Linked DNA regions of Anaerobacillus alkaliphilus. The protein of the gene in region 2 interacts with the protein of the main gene of each other region in a pairwise test. Links are inferred from orthologs where the notes say so. Each region holds a gene or a part of one and is shown on either strand. Other genes may lie near its edges.

Region 1 (16,872 bases), on a different replicon or contig from region 2:
GAATATGGATTTTGGTTTGTATCAACAACAGTCCATGAAGCTTGTCATGACGAATGAATTGCGTCAAGCAATTTCCATTCTACAATATTCAACTCAGGAATTATTGTCCTTTATTGAAGAACAACAATTAGAAAACCCTCTTCTTGAAGTGAAGGAAAAAAGAAATGACGATAAACTGGTAAAGAAATCTGAAGTTGATTATGAAAATGCAGCTGATTGGAAAGTCTACGAGGGTGAGCAAACGTCACCGCTAGACTATCTAAGTAAAAATGAAGCTAGCCTGCAAAACTATTTATTTAACCAAATTCGCTTTATGCCACTCTCGAAATCAGAAAAACGAGTAATTACATACCTAATTTACTCGTTAGATGAAAACGGATATTTTACTGGAGACTTAGAAGAAGTAGCGAGTCGCTTTGTTATCTCAAAAGAAAAAGCGCTGTTCGACCTGCAAGTTCTGCAATCACTAGAACCGGCAGGTGTTGCTGCACGAAATCTTCAAGAGTGTCTTCTACTTCAATTAAGAAAGCTTGAGCGGAGAAATGAGACTGCTGAACAGATCGTTGAACATTACTTAGACATGTTTGCAAATAAAAAGTGGAAAGAAATCGCCAAGGCTTTATCAATTACGTTAGAGGATGTTCAGAGCGTTGCTGATTTAATTCAAACACTTCAACCAAGGCCAGGAGCGATCTATAATCATGAACCATCAACATATATTAGCCCAGATGTATTTATCGAGCTCGTAGATGGTGAGTTCCGTATAACAATTAATGATCGTCTATTACCTAATGTTACTGTTAGTCGGGATTACAGAGAGTTGTTGGATAAAGCTTCTGATGAAACTTCAGCAAAATATGTTCAACAGAAATATCAACAAATTTTATGGTTAGTAAAAAGCCTTGATCAACGTCAACAAACGTTACTAAAGGTTACCGACGCTATTGCCAGGCATCAAGAAGCCTTCTTTAAATTTGGGTATGAACACTTAAAACCTTTAACGTTAAAAGAGATTGCTGCTGAGATTGATGTACATGAATCAACGGTAAGTCGAGTTACCACCCAAAAATACGTACAAACGCCAAGAGGCTTGTTTGAATTAAAATATTTCTTTAGTTCTAGTCTGAAAACGGACGACGGAAACGGAACCTCTTCATTAAGCGTAAAAGAATTCATAAAAAAAGTTGTTGATCAAGAAAATAAGCAAAAACCCCTATCTGATCAAAAGATCGTCGACATCTTAGAAAAAGAAAACTCAATAGAAGTGTCACGTCGAACGGTTACAAAGTATCGAGAGGAACTAAATATTCCTTCATCATCTAAGCGGAAACGCTTTTAAAAGAAATTATGAATTATGAATTATGAATTATGAATTATGAATTATGAATTATGAATTATTGGGGGCTTTGCTTCGAAGCGTGACTGAACCAATTCTCAATTCATAATTCATAATTGACAATTAGTACTCGGAGGTTTTATGAAAGTTACGTATTATTCTAAAGAAAACTGCTCCTTATGTGACAAAGGTCTTCTAGTTTTAGAACAGATCAATAAAGATTTTCCTCTGACTATTGAAGTCGTTGATATATATAAGGATGATGACCTGCTAATGAAATACCAAATCATGATCCCAGTCGTTGAGATCGCTGGGGAAGAAGTGGATTACGGCATTCTCTCAGAAGCAAAAATAAGAGACTTTCTAGAAAAGAAGAGTTGAGGCAAAAGCGTAAGCTTTTGCCTCAACTCTTCTACATTCTACATTCGCCCCCAGTGTTATCAATTCACAATTGACAATTCAAAATTGACAATTCATAATTAATGTATACGTTTCCAATTGTGACAATCTAAATTTTGCTAATATTAGGCTTGCTATGAAAACAAAACCTTGTTACACTAACACTGTAATAAGGATTTATTTAATTTTTTCGGAAAACTACCCTATGAAAAATTAAAGGGAATTAGTTTTTCTAATTTTTTCACCCTTATGGGACATAATATGTCTATGAGGGATATTATAAGTCCCTAACTTACATAATTAAAATGGGTAAGGGGATTTATATGAGAGTATTATTAGATATTCAGAAAAAATTATTACCCGACCTTCTAGACGTGTTGGGCAGTCGCTTCCGAATTCTACGATTTATTCGGTTGATGCAGCCGATTGGACGGAGGAGTTTAGCGACAAGTTTAGGAATGTCTGAGCGTGTTCTCCGTAGTGAAGTTACTTTCCTAAAGGACCAAGGACTACTAGACATGGCTACTGCGGGAATGACACTCACTGAGGAAGGAAAAAACGTTCTTACACAACTAGAGGAAATCATGAGTGACATTTTTGACTTAAAGGATCTAGAAGAGCAGATCAAGAAAAGCTTAGGACTCGTTGAGGTCATCGTGGTTCCGGGTGACAGTGATGAAGCACCTTGGGTCAAAAAAGAAATGGGTCGAGTAACTGTTCAACTGATGAAACGTCATTTAGCAGACGAAGCATCGAAAATTGTTGCCTTAACAGGTGGAACAACGATTGCCGCTGTTGCTGAAATGATGACTCCAGATAGTGAGATGAAGGAAACTCTCTTTGTTCCGGCACGTGGTGGGCTAGGTGAGCAGGTGGAAAATCAAGCAAATACGATTTGTGCAACAATGGCTACGAAAGCCATGGGTAGCTACCGATTGCTTCATGTTCCAGACCAGCTAAGTCAGGACTCGTACTCATCCCTTATGGAAGAGCCAAAAGTTAAGGAAATTCTTAACCTGATACGTTCTGCTAATTTAGTTATCCATGGAATTGGCGAAGCGAAGACGATGGCAGAACGCCGTGGATCATCTGAAGAAATTTTACAAAATCTTAACGAAAAACAAGCTGTCGCAGAAGCATTTGGATATTATTTCAACAAAGATGGGGATATTATTCACAGGGTCTTAACGATAGGTCTTCAGCTTGAAGATGTTTCTAATTCAAAATTGGTAGTTGCCGTTGCTGGTGGAGCTTCTAAAGCCCAAGCCATTTCAGCCTATATGAAGCAAGGGACGAGTAACGTTTTAATCACCGATGAGGGAGCAGCAAAAGCCTTATTACAATTACATTCATAAAAAAACTATTTTATTGAATACTAAAACATGTACTTAAGGGAAATTATGAATTATGAATTAGAAAAAGAGCTTCCATCAAGTCTTTCACTAATTCTACATTCTACATTCTACATTGTTATTAAGGGACTTCCCTTTATATAAAAAGATTTAGCTTAATCCAAGGAGGAATATTAATTATGGCAACTAAAGTAGGAATTAATGGTTTTGGACGTATTGGACGCGTGGTTTTCCGTGCAGCTTTAAATAACCCAAATGTTGAGGTTGTAGCAGTAAACGACTTAACTGACGCTCATTCACTAGCACACCTTTTAAAATATGATTCAGTTCACGGAACTTTAAACGCAACAGTAGAAGTTAACGGTGAAAACTTAGTAGTAAACGGAAAAGAAATTAAAGTTATCGCTGAGCGTGACCCAGCACAACTTCCTTGGGGTGACCTTGGAGTAGATGTGGTAATCGAGTCTACTGGACGTTTCACAAAGCGTGACGATGCTGCAAAACACTTAGAAGCTGGTGCGAAAAAAGTTATTATTTCTGCTCCTGCAACTGAAGAAGATATCACAATCGTAATGGGTGTTAACGAAGATAAATATGATGCTGCTAGCCACCATGTTATCTCAAACGCATCTTGTACAACAAACTGCTTAGCGCCATTTGCAAAAGTAATCAACGATAACTTCGGATTACGTCGTGGAATGATGACAACAGTTCACTCTTACACTAATGATCAACAAATTCTAGACTTACCACATAAAGATTTACGTCGTGCTCGTGCAGCTGCTGAAAACATCATTCCAACAACAACTGGTGCAGCTAAAGCGGTAGCTCTAGTACTTCCTGAGTTAAAAGGAAAGTTAAACGGTGGAGCTCTACGTGTTCCAACTCCAAACGTATCATTAGTAGACTTAGTTGCTGAATTAGATAAAGAAGTAACAGTAGATGAAATCAATGCTGTTCTTAAAGAAGCTGCTGAAGGTCCATTAAAAGGAATCCTTGGTTACTCTGAAGAGCCGCTAGTATCTCGTGACTACAATGGTAGCCCTGCTTCTTCTACAATCGATGCTCTTTCTACAATGGTTATGGAAGGCAACATGGTAAAAATTATTTCTTGGTACGACAACGAGTCTGGTTACTCGCACCGTGTAGTTGACCTAGTAGATTACATCGCTCAAAAAGGATTATAATTTCCAAAAGGAATTTATAGTCAATTGTTGAATAATAATAAGTTGGCAGAGAGGAGAAGGGAAACGTGTTTCTCTCTCCTCTTTCCACTGTGTAAAAAAATTTTGAATTATGAATTCAAAGCTTCTCTTCGAAGCCATACATACACCAATTCAAAATTCATAATTCACAATTCAAAATTTATAATGGAGGGTTTTTCATGAACAAAATGTCTGTGCGCGATATTGATGTAAAAGGTAAACGTGTATTTTGTCGTGTTGATTTTAACGTACCAATGAAAGACAACCAAGTAAGTGATGACACACGAATTCGTGCAGCTCTTCCAACGGTTCAATATTTAATGGAAAAAGGTGCAAAAGTTATTCTAGCTAGTCACTTAGGTCGTCCAAAAGGCCAAGTAAACGAAGACATGCGCTTAACGGCAGTAGCTGCTCGCCTTGGTGAACTTCTTGGTAAAAACGTTGTAAAAACAGATGAAGCTTATGGTGAAGCAGTAGAAACTGCGATTGCTGGTTTAGCTGAAGGTGACGTTCTTTTACTAGAAAACGTTCGTTTTTACCCTGGCGAAGAAAAGAATGATCCTGAGTTGGCAAAATCTTTTGCGAGCCTTGCCGATGTATACGTTAACGATGCGTTTGGTGCAGCTCACAGAGCGCATGCTTCAACAGAAGGTATTGCTCACCACCTTCCAGCGGTATCTGGTCTTCTGATGGAAAAAGAATTAGATGTACTAGGAAAAGCATTATTAAATCCTGATCGTCCTTTCACAGCTATTATTGGTGGAGCGAAGGTTAAAGATAAAATCGGTGTTATTGATAATCTATTAGAAAAAGTAGATAACTTAATCATCGGTGGTGGTTTGGCTTATACGTTTGTAAAAGCATTAGGACATGATGTAGGTAAGTCTTTACTTGAAGAAGATAAAATTGACTTAGCAAAATCGTTCATGGACAAAGCAAAAGAAAAAGGCGTGAAACTGTATATGCCTGAAGACGTTGTTGTTGCTGATGATTTCTCTAATGATGCGACTACAAAAGTTGTTGGTATTGATGAGATTCCAAGTGATTGGGAAGGCTTAGACATTGGTCCGAAAACAGTTGACACATACCGTAAAGTTATTATGGAATCAAAACTAGTGATTTGGAACGGACCTATGGGTGTATTCGAATTGCCATCATTTGAGAACGGTACGAAATCAGTCGCAGTTGCTTTAGCTGATGCGCAAAGTACGTACACAGTTATCGGTGGTGGAGACTCAGCAGCAGCAGTTGAAAAATTTGGTCTAGCTGACAGCATGGATCACATCTCAACTGGTGGTGGAGCATCACTAGAATTCATGGAAGGTAAACAACTTCCTGGAGTAGTGGCTTTAAACGACAAATAAAAAGCAATTATGAATTGACAATTGTGAATTATGAATTAACGTGTGTTTAGCTTCGAAGCTTAAACCCTCAACAATTCACAATTCATAATTCAAAATTCACAATTAATGAAAGGGGTTTTAATCGTGCGTAAACCAATTATTGCTGGTAACTGGAAGATGAATAAGACTATTGGTGAAGCAAAATCGTTTGTGCAAGAGGTAAAGGGTTTAGTGCCAACGAGCGCAAAGGTTGACTCGGTTGTTTGTGCGCCTGCATTATTTTTAGATTGTCTAGTAGATAACTCTGCTGGATCTGATCTTAAAATCGGTGCTCAAAACATGCATTTTGAAGAGAGTGGTGCATTTACAGGAGAAATTAGTCCTGTTGCACTAAAAGATCTTGATGTAGCATACGTAATTATCGGTCACTCTGAGCGTCGTGAAATGTTCGCTGAAACAGATGAGACGGTGAATAAAAAGACACATGCAGCACTTAAGCATGGTTTAGTTCCAATCGTTTGTTGCGGTGAAACACTAGAAGAGCGTGAAGCTGGAAAGACAAATGATGTGGTACGAGGTCAAATGGAAAAAGGCTTAGCAGGTCTTTCTGAAGAGCAAGTGAAAACAGTTGTTGTTGCTTATGAGCCGATTTGGGCGATTGGGACAGGAAAATCTTCTTCTTCTGCTGAAGCTAATGAAACGTGTGCGTACATTCGTACAGTCATCGCAGGAATGTTTTCACAAGAAGCGGCAGATGCAGTTCGTATCCAATACGGCGGCAGCGTGAAGCCAGAAAACATCAAGGAATACCTAGGACAAAGTGATATTGATGGAGCTTTAGTGGGAGGCGCAAGCCTTGACCATCAATCATTTTTACAGCTGTTGGAGGCAGGAAATGAGTAAGAAACCTGTAGCATTAATCATCCTTGACGGATTTGCTTTACGTGATGAAACAAAAGGGAACGCTGTAGCCCATGCGAATAAACCGAATTTTGATCGTTTCTGGAATGATTATCCACATGCGCAGTTACTAGCATCTGGTGAAGCTGTAGGTTTACCAGAAGGACAAATGGGTAATTCAGAAGTAGGACACTTGAATATTGGTGCTGGACGCGTTGTTTATCAAAGTCTCACTCGTGTAAATAAATCAATCCGCGAAGGTGAATTTTTTGGAAATGAAACGTTCTTAAATGCCATCAATCATGTGAACGAAAAAAATAGTAGTCTTCACATCTATGGCCTATTGTCTGACGGAGGAATCCATAGCCATATTCAGCATTTATTTGCATTACTTGAGCTAGCGAAAGAAAAGCAAGTAGAGCGAGTATATGTGCATGGCTTCTTAGACGGTAGAGATGTAGGTCCAACAAGTGCGAAAGAATATCTAGTAGCTCTTGAGGAAAAAATGAATTCGTTAGGCACTGGTACATTAGCTTCGATTTCAGGACGTTACTATGCGATGGATCGCGACCAACGCTGGGAACGTGTCGAGAAAACGTATCGAGCGATGGTTTATGGTGATGGCTTGAAGTATAAGAACAGTGCTGAAGCGCTAGAAGACTCTTATAAAAATGGCATTCATGATGAATTTGTACTGCCTTCTGTAATGACGAATGAAGACGGTACACCAGTTGGAACAATCCAAGATAAGGATGCAATTATCTTCTTTAACTTCCGTCCGGATCGTGCGATTCAATTATCACAAGTTTTTACAAACAATGATTTCCGTGGTTTCGATCGTGGTGATCAGCATCCGGTAGATTTACACTATGTTTGCTTAACACACTTTAGCGAGACAGTTGATGGGTTTGTTGCGTTCAAACCAACAAATCTTGATAACACATTAGGGGAAGTATTAAGTCAACAAGGCTACAAGCAGTTGCGTATTGCTGAAACGGAAAAATATCCTCACGTAACTTTCTTCTTTAGCGGAGGTCGTGAAGATAAGTTCCCAGGTGAAGAGCGAATTTTAATCAACTCACCGAAGGTTGCAACTTATGACTTGAAGCCTGAGATGAGCGCCTATGAGGTTACTGATGCTTTGTTACAAGAAATTGAAGCAGATAATCACGACGCCATCATTTTGAACTTTGCAAACCCTGACATGGTTGGACATTCTGGGATGCTTGAGCCGACCGTCAAAGCAATTGAAGTTGTTGATGAGTGCTTAGGTAAAATAGTAGATGCCATTATTGCAAAAGGTGGCTATGCCGTCATTACAGCTGACCATGGGAATGCTGATGAAGTTATTACGATGCAAGATACACCAATGACAGCACACACAACAAACCCAGTTCCAGTGATTGTGACGAAAAATGGTGTTACACTTCGCGAGGATGGGATCCTAGCAGATCTGTCACCGACAGTTTTAGAACTTTTAGGTGCAAATCAACCAGAAGAAATGACTGGGAAGAGCTTAATAAAAAATTAACATTGATGAATTAGGAATTATGAATTGTTTAGTTTATCATAGAAGTAGAGCTTCTTGGAATACATACATAATTCTGCATTCTACATTTTAAATCTTACATTAAAAAAGGAGTGTTTTTACATGACAATTATTACTGATGTTTATGCACGCGAAGTATTAGACTCTCGTGGAAATCCGACAATTGAAGTTGAAGTATATCTTGAAGGTGGCGCAATGGGACGAGCAATGGTACCAAGTGGTGCGTCTACTGGTGAGCATGAAGCTGTTGAGTTACGTGACGGCGGCGACCGTTACATGGGTAAAGGTGTTTTAAAAGCAGTTGAAAATGTTAACGAAGAGATCGCACCTGAATTAGTAGGTTATGACGCTCTTGATCAAGTTGGTATTGACCAATTAATGATCGACCTTGATGGTACACCTAACAAGTCTAAACTAGGTGCTAACGCTATTTTAGGTGTTTCTATGGCTGTTGCTCGTGCTGCTGCTGACGCTTTAGATATTCCTTTATACGTATACCTTGGTGGATTTAACGCGAAAACATTACCAACACCAATGATGAACATCATTAACGGTGGTGAGCATGCAGATAACAACGTAGACATTCAAGAATTCATGGTAATGCCTGTAGGTGCTGAAAAATTTGCTGACGCTCTTCGTATGGGTGCAGAAATTTTCCACAACTTAAAAGCAGTACTTAAGTCTAAAGGCTATAACACAGCTGTAGGTGACGAGGGTGGTTTCGCACCAAACTTATCGTCAAACGAAGAAGCTCTTCAAACAATCATTGAAGCAATCGAAAAAGCTGGTTACAAGCCAGGTGAAGAAGTTGTTCTTGCAATGGACGTTGCTGCTTCTGAAATGTACGAAGATGGTAAGTACAACATGAAAGGCGAAGGCGTTGTAAAAACAGCTGAAGAAATGGTTGAGTACTATAGCCAATTAGTTGCTAAATACCCAATCGTATCAATTGAAGACGGCCTTGACGAAAATGACTGGGATGGCTGGAAGAAGTTAACTGAAGCTTTAGGAGACAAAGTACAATTAGTTGGTGACGATTTATTCGTGACAAACACAACTAAGCTTTCTGAAGGAATTGAAAAAGGAATTGGTAACTCAATCCTTATCAAAGTTAACCAAATCGGTACATTAACTGAAACGTTTGATGCAATCGAAATGGCAAAACGTGCTGGTTACACAGCAGTAATCTCTCACCGTTCTGGTGAAACAGAAGACAGCACAATCGCTGACATCGCTGTTGCAACAAATGCTGGACAAATCAAAACTGGTGCTCCTTCACGTACAGACCGCGTAGCAAAATACAACCAATTACTTCGCATTGAAGATGGTTTAGACTACATCGGCCAATACGCTGGAAGAAAAGCGTTCTATAACTTGAAAAATATCTAATATGATGAAGACTCCAGGGTTCTGGAGTCTTTTTTTCGTGGTGGAAACCTAGCAGCTTTTGTTCTAAAGACAACTTACAGTCCAAACTCAGACATTTATGATCCAAAAATGAAATTTACAGTCGAAACAGATGCATTTACAGTCCGAAAACAAGATTTACAGTCGAAACCCTATTTTTACCGTAAGGGGTATATATCAAAACAAAAAAAGTAGCAGGGGATATCCCCTGCTACTTAACTATTACGCTACATACGCCACTAAAACCGCTAAAACGATGAACAATGTTGCTAAAACCACTGTCGCTTTTTGAAGAACGGCATCTATTCCACGAGCTTTTTGCTTACCGATTAATTGCTCAGCACCACCAGAAATGGCACCTGCTAATCCTGCGCTACGGCCTGATTGTAATAATACAACTGCAATAAGTAAAACTGAAACAATAACTAATAATACTGTTAAAAAAGCGTGCACTAAAAACACCTCCAACGTAAGTATACAATTAGTCTTAATGTACCACAAGAAAGCCAATTGTACAAGCAATGATTGAATAATATGAAACATTTGACATGACATCTGCGTATAACTAGAGTAAGATTGTAGCAGCAAAGGTTTTCCAATATATTCTACTATTCCAAAACTGGGGGAAAAGAAAATGATTGGTTGCTTATGTATCCATGGATTTACAGGGGAAGCTAAAGAAGTAGGGCCTTTAACTGATTTCTTAAAAAAGAAAAAAGGCTGGTTGGTTTATTCGCCAACTCTACCTGGTCATGGTAGTAAAGAAGGGTTGAAGAAAGCAAATTTTAAGCACTGGTTGTACGCGGCAGAAGTAGCCACCCAAGAGCTTTTAAAGCGTTGTGATAAAGTATATGTCATCGGTTTTTCAATGGGTGGGATGATCGCTGCTTATGTCGCCTCGAAGTACCCAATTCATAAACTAGTTCTCTTAAGTTGCTCCGCTTACTATCTAAATCCAAAGCAAATCATTCAGGATATGAAGGGGTGGATCATAGAGGGCTGGCGCGGCGAGCTTTCAAATGACATTCTTTATAAAATGTATCGAAAAAAAATCATTGATACTCCAATGAAGGCTACAATTGAATTTGCGAAAACCGTCTATAAAACACGGCCAATCTTAAAAAAAGTAAAAGTACCGACGCTCATTGTTCAAGGGGAATGTGACGGGTTAGTTCCTCCACGTAAAAGCGCAGAGTACTTATATGAGATGATTAGTTCTGCTGAAAAGCAGTTATACTACTTTAAAAACTCAAAACACTACATTTGGCTCGGGGAAGAGCGCGAAAATTTGTTAGAAATTATTAATCATTTTCTTGAAAATTAACGGAGGTTATTTATATATGAAAGTTGCAGCACCAAAACCGTTTTTATTTGAGGGGGGCGAGCGAGCAGCATTACTGTTACATGGTTTTACAGGAAGTTCAGCGGATGTACGAATGCTTGGTCGATACTTGAATAAAAAAGGCTATACATGCCATGCTCCACAATATAAAGGACATGGGGTACCACCTGAGGAGTTAGTTCATACAGGCCCAGATGATTGGTGGGAAGATGTCTTAGCCGGCTATAATCTTTTGAAAGAACGAGGACATGAGGAAATTGTGGTAGCCGGGCTTTCGCTTGGAGGGGTATTTTCACTGAAATTAGGTTACACTTTACCTGTAAAGGGAATAATACCAATGTGTGCACCTATGCATATTAAAAGTGAAGAAGTCATGTACAAAGGCGTGTTAGCTTACGCCAAAGAGTACAAAAGTCGTGAGCAGAAAAGTGATGAACAAATCAGCGCAGAAATGGAAGAGTTTAAGAAAACTCCAATGCGAACCTTAAAAGCTCTTCAACAACTTTTACGAGAAGTCCGTGACAATGTCGACATGATCTATGCACCTACATTTGTCGTACAAGCACGCCATGATGATATGATTAATACCGAGAGTGCTGATATTATTTATGACCATATCCAGTCTGAAAACAAACATTTGAAGTGGTATGAGGAATCCGGTCATGTCATAACCTTGGATAAAGAGAAGGAACAACTACACGAAGACGTTTATAAGTTTATTGAAGGTCTAGAGTGGAATGTTTGAGAAAAACAAACCAATTGTCAATTATGAATTGTGAAATTAGGAATTGCGTTTGGAAGCTTCGAAGGTTTACAAAACCATTCTACATTCTACATTAAACAAAAGGAGGGAAATTATAAATGGATTATCAACAAAGAAAAGAGCAGCTTCTCGGTTTTATGAGAGAAGAGGCTTATAAACCATTATCCGTAACTGAACTAGAGTCCGCTTTTGGGATTACAGACTCTAGTGAGTTTAAGGATTTTGTAAAAGTATTAAACGAGATGGAACAACAAGGACAAATTGTCCGAACGAGAAGTAACCGCTATGGTTTACCAGAAAAAATGAACTTGGTACGCGGGAAGGTTCAAGCAAATGCAAAAGGATTTGCGTTTATTATTCCTGAAGATGGGATGTCTGAGCGCGACATTTATGTAAATAGTGCAGATATGAACAGTGCGATGAACGGAGATATCGTACTTGTTCGATTACATCCAAAATCAGAGGGAGCTCGTCCTGAAGGGCAGGTTATCCGCATTTTAGAAAGAGGCCTAACTCAAGTAGTAGGTACATACTCTGAAAATAAATTTTACGGATTTGTGATTGCTGACGACAAACGCATTCCAAATGATATTTTTATTCCGAAAGATGCAAACGGTGGGGCGGTAGATGGTCACAAGGTTGTTGTTAAGATTAATAAATATCCAGAAGGACGGATGAGTGCTGAAGGTGAAGTAGTCACGATCTTAGGGCACAAAAATGACCCGGGTGTAGATATTTTATCCATCATCCATAAGCACGGTCTACCTCAGGATTTCCCTGAAGAAGTACTTGCACAAGCGAATGCTGTACCAGATGAGATTGACCCTGAGGAGATTAAAGGACGTCGTGACCTTCGTGATCAAACGATTGTAACGATTGACGGTGCTGATGCCAAAGACCTTGATGATGCTGTTAACGTTGAAAAGTTAGAAAACGGAAACTATAAACTTGGTGTTCATATTGCTGACGTAAGTTATTATGTAACAGAAGATTCTCCAATTGATAAGGAAGCTTTTGAACGAGCAACAAGTGTTTACTTAGTAGACCGAGTAATTCCGATGATTCCGCATCGCTTATCCAATGGAATCTGTTCATTAAATCCAAAAGTTGACCGATTAACACTCTCGTGTGAAATGGAAATCAATCCTCAAGGGCAAGTTGTCGCCCATGAAATATTCCAAAGTGTAATTCGGACGACTGAACGAATGACGTATACAGATGTGCGGAAAATTTTAAACGAAGAAGATGAAGAAGTTACAAAGCGTTACGAACCGTTAATCCCATTTTTCAAACAAATGGGTGAATTAGCGAACATCCTTCGTAACAAACGTATGGAACGTGGGGCAATTGACTTTGATTTTAAAGAGTCAAAGGTGCTTGTCGATGACGACGGAACCCCAACCGACGTTGTTCTACGTGAACGCTCGGTAGCAGAACGATTAATCGAAGAGTTTATGTTAGCTGCCAATGAAACGATTGCTGAACATTTCCATTGGATGAAAATTCCGTTTATCTACCGGATCCATGAAGATCCGGATGCTGAAAAACTAACACGTTTCTTAGAATTTATTACGAACTTTGGCTATGTCGTTCGTGGTACCGCAAATACGCTTCATCCAAGAGCATTACAAATGCTTCTAGAAGAAGTTCGTGGTGAACCAGAAGAAACAGTTATTAGTACGGTTATGCTTCGTTCCATGAAACAGGCAAAATATGACCCTAATAGTTTAGGTCATTTTGGATTATCAACTGAGTTTTATACTCACTTTACATCACCAATCCGACGTTATCCGGATTTGATTGTTCACCGCCTAATCCGAAAGTATTTAATTGAAGGTAAAACAGATGATCTAACAGTTAGCCATTGGGCTGAGAAGCTTCCAGTGATCGCAAGTCATGCTTCAGAAATGGAGCGTCGTGCCGTTGAAGCAGAACGTGATACGGATACGTTAAAGAAAGTTCAGTTTATGCAAGACAAAATTGGTGAGCAATTCGAAGGAATGATTTCTGGAGTAACTAACTTCGGTATCTTCGTAGAGCTTCCAAACACGATTGAAGGACTTGTACACGTTAGTTACTTAACTGATGACTATTACCATTACGATGAAAAGCAATATGCAATGATCGGTGAACGAACAGGCAATGTCTTCCGTATCGGTGACGAGATCGAGGTAAAAGTAATTGGGGTTAATGTTGACGAAATGTCTATCGACTTTGAAGTTGTCGGCATGAAAGCACGAAAAGAACGTACCCCACGTGAAAAGCCAAAAGTCATTGTTGGCGGAGGTAAGCGTAAAGAACGTAGTGGTGGCGGTAGCGGTGCAAGTGGTGAACGTGGTCGTAGATCAGGTTCAGGTCAAGGTCAAGGACAGCCAAAACAAGGCCAAGGACAAGGTGAAGGCGACAAAGCCAAACGCGGCGGGGGAGCAAAGAAAAAGAAGTTCTACGAAAACGCTCCTAAAGCTAAGCGTAATAAAGGGAAAAAGCGTAATAAGTAGCTCATTACGGTGCCTGGCACCATAAATGGACAAATCACCTTAAAGATCCTTTTGAGGTGGACATTATGTGAAGCTAATCAGGTGGTGCGAGAAGCACCACCTGAATGCCTTGATATAGTTAAAAGAAAATGATATGATTTAGGGACGATGATTGTAAGGAGGTGCTAATAATGCCGAAGCATGATGCAAAGGTTGTTGCTCAAAATAAAAAAGCTAACCACGATTACTTTATTGAGGAAACGTATGAAACAGGTGTTGTTCTTACTGGTACTGAGATAAAGTCAATTCGCGCTGGTAAAGCCAATATTAGAGATTCTTTTGCCCGCATTAAAAACGGCGAAGTATTCTTATGGAATGCCCATATTAGCCCGTACGAGCAAGGAAATCGTTATAATCATGATCCTTTACGAACACGTAAGCTTTTAATGAAGAAAAAAGAGATTAGTAAGCTCATTGGAATTACTAAGGAGCAAGGCTACACTCTAGTGCCGTTAAAGATTTATTTAAAAAACGGCTACGCAAAAGTTCTTATCGGTTTAGGTAAAGGTAAGAAAAACTACGATAAGCGTGAGTCATTAAAAGAAAAAGACGCCAAGCGGCAAATCGAAAAAGCATTCAGAGAACGACAAAAACAATAATTACCATTTATGTCGAATGATCTTTATGTTATACTAAGTTTGTAGTTGAGATTGTCACTAACAACTACGACATTTCACAGAGTTCACTACTCTGCATATCTGGGGACGTTCTGGATTCGACAGGGATAGTTTGAGCTTAAGTGGCGAGTCGAGGGGGTCGGCCTCGTTAAAACGCCAACGCCTATAACTGGCAAACCTAATTACGCTTTAGCTGCTTAATATAAAGTAGCTGCTCCTCCCTCCATCGCCCATGTGGTAGGGGTCGGGGCTCAACTTAGTGGGATACGCCGGTTGTTCACCGTCTGAGGACGAAGGAAGAGATTAACCAGACTAGCATCAAGGGCGCCTGTCACTAGGCAGATTTGATAGCGAAACGCTAATGTAGTGACTACACTCGTAGAAGCTTAAGTGCCAATATTTCTGGACGTGGGTTCGATTCCCACCGTCTCCACCAAATACCAACATCAACCGCGTAGCCGTGTTAGGCTACGCGGTTGTTTTTGTTTTTTATTATGTCCTGTTTTTTCGATTTTATTTATATCCTCACCTTGCTTCCAAATATAATCCCTTGAACCAACTAGTCCTGTTTCGTTCTTAATAAAGTATAAAATTCTTTATATAAAACAAAATAGTGAGAAAACTCATAAAAAAAAGAGAAAACAAACGAACTTTGTTCATTATAATGAAAAAACGGGTGTTTTTGAGTATTTTCAATTTTAAAAATATGAAATATACTCAAATTACAAAGTTCGTTAAAAAGAACAAAACAAACAAAACTCGTTTCTTATAACGATTTACACAACATGAGAGTGTATACGGGAGGGGAGTACAGTTAGATACATGAGAATCCGAAAGTATAGGAAGAAATATCGGAAAGTAGTCATTGGCATACAAATACTCTTATTATGGTATATTTTGGTCCTTTCTGGTATTCAGCTAAACTCCTTTACTAATGCAGCATTTAATGATGTAGAGACTATACCATTTACTTTAAGAGCAAGTTGGGATGTTGAAGAAGAAACTCCGAATGGATGGGCATCTCTAGAATTTATTTCAATAAAGGGCGATTGTAATGAGATTATTGCAATCCTAAAGAATGGTAAAGATTCTAAAGCCATGCCTGAGGAAAGGAAATATGAAGTTTGGTGGGCAAAGACTGGTAATGATTTAAACAACAACAAAGGAGAGTTAGTAGGTTCTGGTACCTTTAATTTAGGAACTGATGAAAAAATAGAACTAAGCCATTCTCCTAAAAAATCAGGTAATTACCGATTTATAGCATATCAAGAAGAGGGCAAGCCAGGCCAACCAATAACTAGGATTGATATTGAAATTGAGCTAACTAACTGTGAGGAGAGGGGTAACCCTCCAAAAGGGAAAGGGCCAAAAACAAAATCTGAGGAACTTTCTGAGAGTCTAGATTTGGTTGAAGAAACAATAAAAAATGAAGATAAACAAGTAGAGAAAGAGGTTAATGAAGAACCTAATGTCAGCACAATAGAGTCAAATAAAGAAACAGAAGTCACTTCTAGTAAAATAATAGAGTCTGAAGAAGAGAGCGTTGAAAACAACATAGAGTCAGAAGATAAAAATCTCGAAATAAAAAATACAGTAGGTGATTAGTATGACAGCAAACAAAGTATGGAAATGGACCAGTAATATTTTATGGGTTGTAACTTTTACAACATTGCTAGTAATGACTCTAATAGTTCTCTCTAGTAGAGCTTCTGGAGGAGAACCTGAATTATTTGGTTATCAATTTAAAACGGTCCTCTCTGGGTCGATGGAACCGACTTTTAAGACGGGATCCATTATAGCAGTTAAATTAGTTGAAGATAAGAACAGTTTATCAGCAGGTGATGTCATTACCTATCAAGAAGGGCCTGGCACCATCGTTACTCATAGAATTATAGATGTTATTCAAAATGGAGAACATGTAATGTATTCGACCAAAGGGGATAACAATGAAAGTGCAGATACAAACCCAGTACTTTCACAGAATGTCATTGCAGTATATTCAGGTATTACCATTCCGTTCTTAGGATACTTTCTAGGCTTTGCTAGTTCTGCAAAAGGAACAGCAATATTACTAATAGTTCCAGGCTTGTTTTTACTAGGTTACTCAGCATTCACAATTCGT
Region 2 (9,773 bases):
AAAGCCTTGTAAGGTTAACTTTTCTACCTTTTCAAAGAGCGAAAGAAAAGAAACGTATTGATACTGACTTTTTTCAATTTTATAACATCCAGGACTTTTCAACGTAATTTTATTTTTTTTGTCAATCATATAGACAGTAACTCGTTTATCAATCCCCTGCTTCAATAATTGGATATTCAATAACTCGTGATCCAACCTACCTCCTGTTGCCCCATAAATCACAATAATGTCAGGTGACTCATCTATGGCATGTAAAAAAGCAATCTCAAGATCAGTTTTATCTTTCTCAGCAGGATACTGAATGTAGTTCTGTTTCGTTATTAACTTCTTACCATCTACAGAAACAGAATCAAAGTCCCCTAGGACAAAATCAGGAACAATCTGGTGATTGAGTAAATGTTCAAAGCCTTTGTCAACAGCTATCCAAATTTCATTTTCTTTCTTCTGTAGGCTTGGGAGACACTCTCTAGGTCCCCCAGCAACAATCTTTATTACTTTCATGCTATTTACCGTGTAAAAGTCTTGGTGCGGCATTGGAAAGTAAAATAAACACCACTGTCGAAAGTAAGAACACAGGTATCATATATGAAGCATTATAAATAATTGAATACAAAACGACATTCATATTCTCAGGTGCATAAATGCCAAACCAAACAACCCCTGAAATAAAATGAGTGATAAATCTTAGAAAAGAGGCTAAAAATACGCCTGCGATGATTGCTATCGTCCTTTTTGTTCGAGTAGTTAAATGCGTGATACTAAAAACCCCAGCAAATCCCACGACAGTATAAGCAATTGTATAATCTAAAAAAACTTGAACCGGATGAACAAAGTAACCGGTAAACATTTGAATCGCACCAACAATAAATCCGGTTAATAATCCCGCAGAAAGCCCCCTACGAAATGCCATAAGTAAAATTGGTATCATGGCTAAGGAAACAGAACCACCATACCCCCAAAATCCTTTAATCGAAATAAGATCTAAAACTAATGCTAACGCTGCCATCATTGCAATTTCAGTTAAATGTAAAACTGGTCGTTTCATTTACTTACACCTCTCTATTTCTTGTTAGTTACGGAAAAAAGATGACGATGAAATAAATTTCCTAAATAAGCAAATAACTCCAGCCTACTAGTAGGAACTCTCACTTCAAACGTCATCTTAATTATCTCATTTTAAAGACCTCTGATTTTTCTAATAGCATGAGCACGATCTGTTTCATTATAGATAGCAGATCCAGCTACTAATACATTCGCTCCTGCCTCAACACATAACTTCGCAGTTTCGATATTTACACCGCCATCTACTTCAATGTCTATTGATAATCCCTTTGATTTCGCCATTTCGCTTACTGCGTATATTTTTGGCAGCACCTGTTTTATAAATTTTTGTCCGCCAAAACCCGGGTTAACTGTCATTAGTAAAACCATATCAACATCATCAATAACATGTTGGATGGTATCAACAGGGGTAGCAGGGTTAAGAACGACACCTGCTTTTACTCCCTGTTCTTTAATTAAGTGAACTGTACGATGAAGATGTGTGCAAGCTTCCACATGAACAGTAATAATATCAGCACCAGCCTTTGCAAAATGCGGAATATAGTTATCTGGATTTTGGATCATTAAATGGACGTCTAAAGGTAATTTCGTAATTGGTCGGATTGCATCAACAATTAATGGGCCAATTGTAATATTAGGAACAAAATGTCCATCCATGACGTCTACATGAATATAATCAGCCCCTCCGTTTTCAACATCCTTTATTTCCTCTCCAAGTCTCGCAAAATCAGCAGATAGGATTGACGGCGCAATCTTAACCATGTTAGTACCTCCGTTTTTGTTGTTTTATCTCATCTAAAAAGCTTAAATAGTCTTCATAACGATACGCAGCTATTTCCCCAGCTTCAACATCTGCCCGTACCGCACATTTTGGTTCAGATGAATGAGTACAGCCTCGAAACTTGCATAGATGAGCTCTCTCTCTCATTTCCGGAAAGCAATCTGAAAGGTGTTCTGCTTCAATTTCTGTAAATTCTAACGAGCTAAACCCTGGTGTATCAGCAACTAAACCCGTTCCAATTGGAATTAACTCTACATGCCTCGTGGTATGTTTTCCTCTGCCTAAGTGAGAAGAAATTTCATTTGTTTCTAGTTGTAACTCAGGCTTTAATGAATTTAGCAACGAAGATTTTCCAACTCCTGATTGTCCAGCAAATACACTAGTCTTTCCATTTAACCATGGTCTAACTTCTTCTATTAATTCCTCCATATAAATTGAGGTTTTTAGTACGGTATACCCCAACTTTACGTAATCGGCAATAAACTCATTAATTTCCTCGCGATGCTCTGGTTTTAATAAATCAATTTTACTAACACAAATAATTGGTTCAATTTGGTTAGACTCAATGTGAACTAAAAATCGATTTAACAAAAGTGTGCTAAATTTTGGTTCCATTGCTGAAAAAACTAAGATTGCTTGCTCAACGTTTGCTATCGGCGGCCTTATTAACTCATTAAAGCGATCTTTCAGACCTAAAATGTAACCGTCTGTCTTGTTTTCCGCCTCAAATTGTACAATGTCACCTACTAGAGGGGTCAGCTTTCTTTTACGGAAATTTCCTCTAGCACGACATTGATATATTTCACCTTGACTCTCTACGTAATAAAATCCACTCAACGCTTTAATAATCTTTCCTTCAGGCATTGAATCCTCCTTAATAATTGCATCTATTCATGAATAGATGTAGAACTAATTTTCCTTTACATCATCGTAACGATAGATATCAGTATTACCATATTGTTCCCCTTCAATATAAAGTATAACTTCTGCATAATCACCAGGATTTATTGTAACAGGTATATCATAGATCTTTGTCTTTTGTATAAACTCTTCTATAAAGACTACGTGCTCCTTGTTTAAAGAGTCTCTATACGTAATTTTAATCGGATATCCAATATTTGCAAGTTGGTCTTCTGGTGAAACAGGAGCTTCTTTATTAACTATAGTTGAGATCGGTTCTGGTTCTGGTTGAGGTTCTGGGCCTTTTGAAAAAACAACTATTACTTCTGTACCTTTCTGAACCAACCGAAATCCTGGGGGACTTTGTTCAATGACTCGACCTTCAGGGACATGGTCTGAGAACTCATAATGTGATTTCATGATTAGACCATGTTTCGTAAGATAATCTCTTACCTCTTCACTTGGTAGTCCAGTTAAATTTTGTAAAGAAAACCATTTTGGAATACTATACGTTAGGGTTACAATTGTTTCCTCAGGAACAATTAGTTCATCAGGTAAAGGTGTTTGTCTAATCACTTTATCTTCCTCAATGTCTGATTCTTCAGTAGCCTCTTGAATATTCTCTTCTTTAAAACCTAATCTTATCAGCGTTTTTCGAGCTATCTCCTTATCTAACGATGTTACATCGACCATTTCTATTTTAGGCTTTCCTTCACTTACAAATACAGTGATTGTCGTATTTACTTTAACCGTCCGACCCGCTTCAGGGTTTGTGCTTATCACATGTCCTTCAGGAATTTCCCCATGATTTTGGTCTTCCCTTTCAACTAGTAACCCAAGTGTTGTTAACGTTTCAAATACTTCGTCATATTCCATCCCAATCAAATCCGCTGGAATTAGAACTTCGTCAACATGAAGAAGCTTTGGAATGATTGCAAACGCTGCTATCACGGATCCAACTAGTAAAAAGAAAGTAATGAACGTAATCATTACCCATTTTCGCTTTTTCTTTGGTTTATCTTCGTCACTCTGATTTGGCTTCTGTTCGTTTTGAGTTTTAATTTTTGTTTGTTCAAGATTATCATCTGCAAAAAGATCTTCTTTAATTATCGGAATCGCTTTTGTTACATCCTCGTTATCATCTGGTATGACAAACTTTTCTTCGTTTATTCGTCTAGGATCTAGAGCAGTATGCAAATCCTCCTCTAGTTCACGAACACTCGTATAACGATGAAATGGATCTTTTGCTGTTGCTTTTAATATTATATTTTCAACACTTTGTGGTAACGTAGGATTTGTCTTTCGTGGTGATGGAACTTCTGTTTGTAAATGCTTAATCGCAATTGAAACTGCCGTATCACCTGAAAACGGAACTCTACCAGTAACCATCTCATATAATACAATCCCTAGTGAATAAATATCCGATTTTTCGTTAACCAATCCGCCTCGTGCTTGTTCTGGCGATAGGTAATGTACAGACCCCATCACTGAGTTTGTATGGGTAATCGTGGCAGACGTCATGGCTCTTGCTATCCCAAAATCGGTAACCTTAGCTTCGCCACTTTCACTTATCAGGATATTATGAGGTTTAATATCGCGATGAACAATATGGTTAGCATGGGCATGAGCTATAGCTGAAGAAATTTGTGACATAATACCGATTATTTCAGATATAGGCAATGACCCGCGTTGTTGAATAAGTTGTTTTAACGTTAATCCAGCAACATACTCCATGACAATATAGTATAGATCTGCTTCTTCACCTACGTCATAAATATTGACAACGTTGGGGTGAGATAAACTAGTAGCTGCTTGCGCTTCTCTTCGAAACCTCCGAATGAATTCTTCATCATCAGAGAACTGTGGTCTAAGCACTTTTACAGCTACAGTTCTATTTAGTATTGCGTCATGGGCTTTATAGACGTTAGCCATCCCTCCGCCACCAATAGTTTCTAGTATTTGATACCGACCGTTAATTCGTTTACCTATCATCGCCATCACCACTAGTTTCTTTGTAACTATTATAAACAAGAGCTACGGAAATATTGTCCTCGCCACCCCGTTCATTAGCAACTGTTACTAACTTTGTTACTTTTTCTTCAAGACTTTGATTCTGTTGGAGTATTTCAAGCATCTCCAAGTCTTTTAATTTATTTGACAGACCATCTGAACATAATAGAACAAAATGCCCTTCATCCCAGTTAATGGTACTAATATCAATTTTGACTTTACTTTCAGTACCCAACGCTCGTAACAAAACATTTCTTCGTGGGTGATTTTCTGCCTCTAACGCCGTAATTTGTCCAGAACGAACCAATTCGTTTACCAAAGAATGATCCTCTGTTTTTTGTAAGAAGGTCTCATCACTCATTAAGTAAGCACGACTATCGCCAATGTGTGCATAGGTAACAAAAAGATTTGTACATATAACGGCGACCAGTGTTGTTCCCATTCCTTGACACTGTGGATTTGTTAATGAATGCTCATAAATCTCCGAATTAACTTCAGTAACTGCTTCTTCTAACCATGTTTCAATACTGGTTGGAGTCGACAGGCCTTCAGTTTCCTGCCATTTTTCTAATAGTATATCCAAAGTCATTTTACTAGCTACATCACCTGCTTGATGTCCTCCCATCCCATCAGCAACAACAGCTAGTAATATTCCGTCTTTATTGCGTATAAAGCCTCCATTATCCTCATTGTGAGACCGAACTTGTCCAACATCCGATTTAAATGCCGCTTCCATCCTTTATCCCCTCGTTTCTTCTTTACGTTCCTTTGCTCTTAGCTGACCACAAGCCGCATCGATATCATGTCCTTGTTCGCGACGTATAGTAACATTTACTCCATTTGCTTTTAATGTTTTTTCAAACTTAAATATTTGTTCTCTTGGAGTACGAACATAATTTCTTTCAACAACATCATTTACTGGAATTAAGTTTACATGGCACTTAATACCTTTCAGTAATTTTGCAAGCATCTCAGCATGCTCCACTTGATCATTAACGCCACCAAATAATCCATATTCGAACGTTACCCTTCGTCCTGTTTTTTCTATATAATAGCGAACGGCGTCCATTAATTTATCCAACGTATAGGCTTTATTTATTGGCATTAACGACGTTCTTATTTCGTTTGTAGGTGCATGTAAGGAAATTGCAAAATTGATCTGTAACTTTTCATTAGCAAAATCATAAATTTTTGGAATAATACCGCTTGTTGACACGGTTATATGCCTCGCACCGATATTTAAACCTTTATCACTATTGATGGTCTTCAGAAAACTGACAAGTGGATCATAGTTATCAAAAGGCTCACCAATACCCATAACAACAACCGAGCTTACTCGTTGATCTTCTTCGTCTAGGGCACGTTGAGATTGTAATACCTGAGCAACAATTTCTCCTGCTTCTAGGTTTCGTTTTAACCCTCCTAAAGTTGATGCACAAAACGTGCAACCAATTCGACAACCTACCTGTGTTGTCACACAAACACTATTTCCATACTCGTGTCGCATGACAACCGTTTCGATTGAATAACCATCGTGCAGCTCAAATAAGAACTTTATCGTCCCATCCTTTGATTGTTGCTTGGCAATTGTTTTTAATGTTGTCAAATTAAAATCATTCGCCAACTTATCACGTAAATCCTTTGATAAATTTGTCATTTCTTCAAAAGATGCTACTCTTTTTTTATAAAGCCAATCAAAAATTTGCCCCGCACGAAACTTTGGTTCATTATTATCCTTCAACCAAGCTTCTAATGTCTCGAATTGTAGGCTATAAATTGATGGATTTATTTGTTGTATTTCTATCATAATTATTGACACACCTTTTTCTTTTGAATAGTCTGTTTTCGCAAAGTTTGTTGCTTTCGTAAAAGTCCCAAAAGCCGGATTTTTATACAAAATACTAAGAATTCACCAGTAATTAAGTAAGTATTGCTCTTTTCTTACTTAATATGTTGGCTGATATCTTCATCTAGGTTTTTTTTCGATTATTTTAGGGTAATAAAGCAACCATGTTTACGAAAGATCCTTTGAATAATAGTTTTATTTATAGTTTCACCATGCTCGAGATAAAAAAGCCATCCGTTTGAAAATCTGATGGTAAGATTTGTACCATCCCATCTTTATATAACGCTTGAGCTTTCTCTGGTAAACGTTCTCTAAGGGTGCCATCAAATCGGAAATCCTGATGAGTTTCTAAGAACTCCTTAACAACCTGCTCGTTTTCCATCGAGTCAATCGTACAAGTACTATATACAAGTCTACCGCCCTTTTTAAGAAGTGGAGCAACAGCATTTAAGATCGCATGCTGAATTGTTGTAATTCGATCGATGTCTGCCTCTTGCTTTTGCCATTTAATATCTGGCTTCCGGCGGATAACACCTAGGCCTGTACAAGGAGCGTCTACTAGGATGCAATCAAAGCTCTCTTCTTCAAAAATCTCCCCAGCTTTACGGCTATCTGTAGCCCTCGTTTTAATGATGGATAAGTTTAAACGATTTGCCTGTTCATCAATTAGCTTAACTTTATGCTCATGTAAATCTAACGCATAAATTTCACCTTGATTATTCATTAACTCCGCTATATGAGTCGTTTTACCACCTGGAGCTGCACAGCTATCTAGTACCTTCATCCCCGCCTTCGGTGCCAAAGCTCTAGCAACAATCATTGAACTCTCATCCTGAATAGAAAGCCACCCATCTTTAAAGAGCTTTGTATTCGGAAGAGTACCACGAGTAATCTTTATCGAATCAACAGAAAGATCTCCTCTCTCTGCTTCTACTCCTTCGTTTCCGAGCATTTCAATGACTTTTTCAATGTCATCCGTTTGTACCTGATTAATTCGTGCTGTAACAACCGGTGGAACGGCATTAATTTCACATATTTGCTTTGTTTGTTCACTTCCGAATTGATCTAACCATCGTTTTACGAGCCATGTTGGGTGACTCCATTGTAATGCTAGTTTTTCATGAGGATCTTCTACCTTTTCTAGAGAAGGTATTCCTTCACGTAAAAACGTTCGCAGCGTTCCATTGACCATTGAAGAGATACCTTTATGACCCTTTTTCTTGGTAATTTCCACTGCTTCGTGGACTATTGCACGTTCAGGAACTCGATCTAAATAGATCATTTGGTATAATGACAGACGTAAAAGGATCAGTACCCATGGATCTAACTTTTTCAATCCTCCTTTTACATAAGAGCTTAAATAGTAGTCTAGTGTATTTTTTCGTTGAATCGTTCCATAGACAATCTCCGTAAGTAAACCAACATCTTTTTCAATAAGTTTTTCGCGTTTTATTGATTGGTTTAATAGAAGATTTGAGTACGCTTGGTTTTTTTCAATCTGTAGTAGAATATCTAAGGCTACCTCTCGTACATTTTTTTTACTCATATCTAATCTCCTAACTTAGTACCTTCTGTTAAATCACCACCAGCACCTCGTAAAAACTGCTCTGCTGTCATTCGTTTTTTACCGGATGGCTGTAGATCAACTATTTTTATGTATACTTCATTTCCAGTACTTACAACAAAGCCATCGCTATCAATAGAAACAACGGTACCTGGAGTTGCTTCTTTCATCTTGAGGATTTTTTGGGCCCACCAAACTTTTATTACTTGATTATTTAGGCTAGTGTATGCGACTGGCCAAGGGTGAAGGCCTCGAATTTGATTATAAATCTCCTCACCCCCATTTTCCCAATTTATTTTTTCTTTCTCACGGCTTATATTAGGAGCAAAAGTAACCTTTTCATCCTCTTGCTCCACCGGCGTAAGTTCTCCTGCGATGAGCTTGGGAATAGTATGTGATAATAACTCAGCACCAATAACACTTAATTTATTATGTAATGTTCCCACATGATCTTCTTCTAAAATATCAACTTTTGCTTGCGTTAAAATATCACCAGCATCCAATTTTTCTACCATATACATAATTGTAATCCCAGTTTCTTTCTTACCATCAATGATTGCTTGATGAATTGGTGCTCCACCGCGATATTCTGGTAAAAGAGAAGCGTGAACATTTATGCATCCATATTTAGGGTCATCTAACAGTGGTTTAGGCAAAATTTGTCCGAAAGCAGCTGTGACAATCAAATCTGCCTGTAAGTCTAGAACTTGTTGCAAATCTTCTAGATTTCTTAACTTTTCGGGCTGAATCACTTTAAGGTTATGTTTAAGAGCCTCTACTTTAACTGGTGGCGGAGTTAACTCTTTTTTTCTACCCTTTGGTCGATCTGGTTGCGTTACAACACCCACTACTTCATAGCCATCTTCTATCAAACGCTTAAGCACAGGAACTGAAAAATCAGGAGTTCCCATAAAAACAACTCTCATATATAACACCTCTCACTAATTTAGAATGTAGAATGTAGAATGTAAAATTCATAATTTAAAATTCATAATTCATAATTCTACATTTTACATTAAAACATACGGATTCATATCGATAGAAACTTGCAAGGTTCCTTGATTTGTTTCTTTTTTATAGTTTTCAATTATTTCTTTTAGTATCTCTACGAGTCTCGGTTCATTTTTGTATTTTATCATGCATTGATAACGATATCTATCTTTGATCCGAGGGATTGATGATGCAACTGGACCTAATACAACCGATTGATCAGAAAGTGATCTTCTTACATATGCAGTAATTTTTTCAGTAACGTCAATAACCTTCGTAATCTCTGGGTGAGATACCTGGATGACTGTAATATAATAATATGGAGGATAGCTTTGAAGCCTCCTAACTCCCATCTCTTTTTCAAAGAATGCATGAAAATCGTGATTTTTTACTAAATCAATACTGTAATGCTCAGGAGTATATGTTTGGATAACGACTTCACCTGGTAATTGATGACGCCCGGCGCGACCGCTCACTTGAGTTAACAATTGAAATGTTCGTTCACTCGCTCGAAAATCAGGGAGATGAAGCATTGAATCCGCTGCTAAAACTCCTACTAAAGTGATGTTCGGAAAATCCAACCCTTTAGCAATCATCTGAGTTCCTAAAAGGATATCAGC

The links.
Region 1: the proteins of rpe (region 2) and eno interact in binary tests that used the Escherichia coli proteins (3 or more experiments, as listed by UniProt). The link is inferred for Anaerobacillus alkaliphilus from one-to-one orthologs.

Annotation. Positions count from the first base shown.
Region 1 is NZ_QOUX01000032.1:156,633-173,504, forward strand. The notes cover bases 7,428-10,329. They hold eno (phosphopyruvate hydratase), read left to right. Parts: upstream 7,428-8,186; coding sequence 8,187-9,473; downstream 9,474-10,329. Other genes in these bases: gpmI (2,3-bisphosphoglycerate-independent phosphoglycerate mutase), read left to right, coding at 7,428-8,066; secG (preprotein translocase subunit SecG), read right to left, coding at 9,714-9,944; DS745_RS09685 (alpha/beta hydrolase), read left to right, coding at 10,126-10,329. Outside these bases: rpoN (RNA polymerase factor sigma-54), read left to right, coding at 1-1,339; DS745_RS09645 (glutaredoxin family protein), read left to right, coding at 1,478-1,717; DS745_RS09650 (sugar-binding transcriptional regulator), read left to right, coding at 2,059-3,090; gap (type I glyceraldehyde-3-phosphate dehydrogenase), read left to right, coding at 3,267-4,274; DS745_RS09660 (phosphoglycerate kinase), read left to right, coding at 4,472-5,656; tpiA (triose-phosphate isomerase), read left to right, coding at 5,780-6,538; more of gpmI, read left to right, coding at 6,531-7,427; more of DS745_RS09685, read left to right, coding at 10,330-10,815; DS745_RS09690 (alpha/beta hydrolase), read left to right, coding at 10,832-11,578; rnr (ribonuclease R), read left to right, coding at 11,695-14,094; SsrA-binding protein SmpB, read left to right, coding at 14,265-14,732; DS745_RS09710 (hypothetical protein), read left to right, coding at 15,648-16,355; signal peptidase I SipW, read left to right, coding at 16,357-16,872. UniProt on the Escherichia coli protein: Catalyzes the reversible conversion of 2-phosphoglycerate (2-PG) into phosphoenolpyruvate (PEP). It is essential for the degradation of carbohydrates via glycolysis.
Region 2 is NZ_QOUX01000046.1:354,360-364,132, forward strand. Bases 1-2,718 are described here. They hold rpe (ribulose-phosphate 3-epimerase), read right to left. Parts: upstream 1,825-2,718; coding sequence 1,177-1,824; downstream 1-1,176. Other genes in these bases: DS745_RS16940 (thiamine diphosphokinase), read right to left, coding at 1-501; thiT (energy-coupled thiamine transporter ThiT), read right to left, coding at 503-1,045; rsgA (ribosome small subunit-dependent GTPase A), read right to left, coding at 1,826-2,707. Outside these bases: pknB (Stk1 family PASTA domain-containing Ser/Thr kinase), read right to left, coding at 2,753-4,735; DS745_RS16965 (Stp1/IreP family PP2C-type Ser/Thr phosphatase), read right to left, coding at 4,725-5,489; dual-specificity RNA methyltransferase RlmN, read right to left, coding at 5,493-6,560; 16S rRNA (cytosine(967)-C(5))-methyltransferase RsmB, read right to left, coding at 6,799-8,145; fmt (methionyl-tRNA formyltransferase), read right to left, coding at 8,148-9,089; priA (primosomal protein N'), read right to left, coding at 9,174-9,773. UniProt on the Escherichia coli protein: Catalyzes the reversible epimerization of D-ribulose 5-phosphate to D-xylulose 5-phosphate.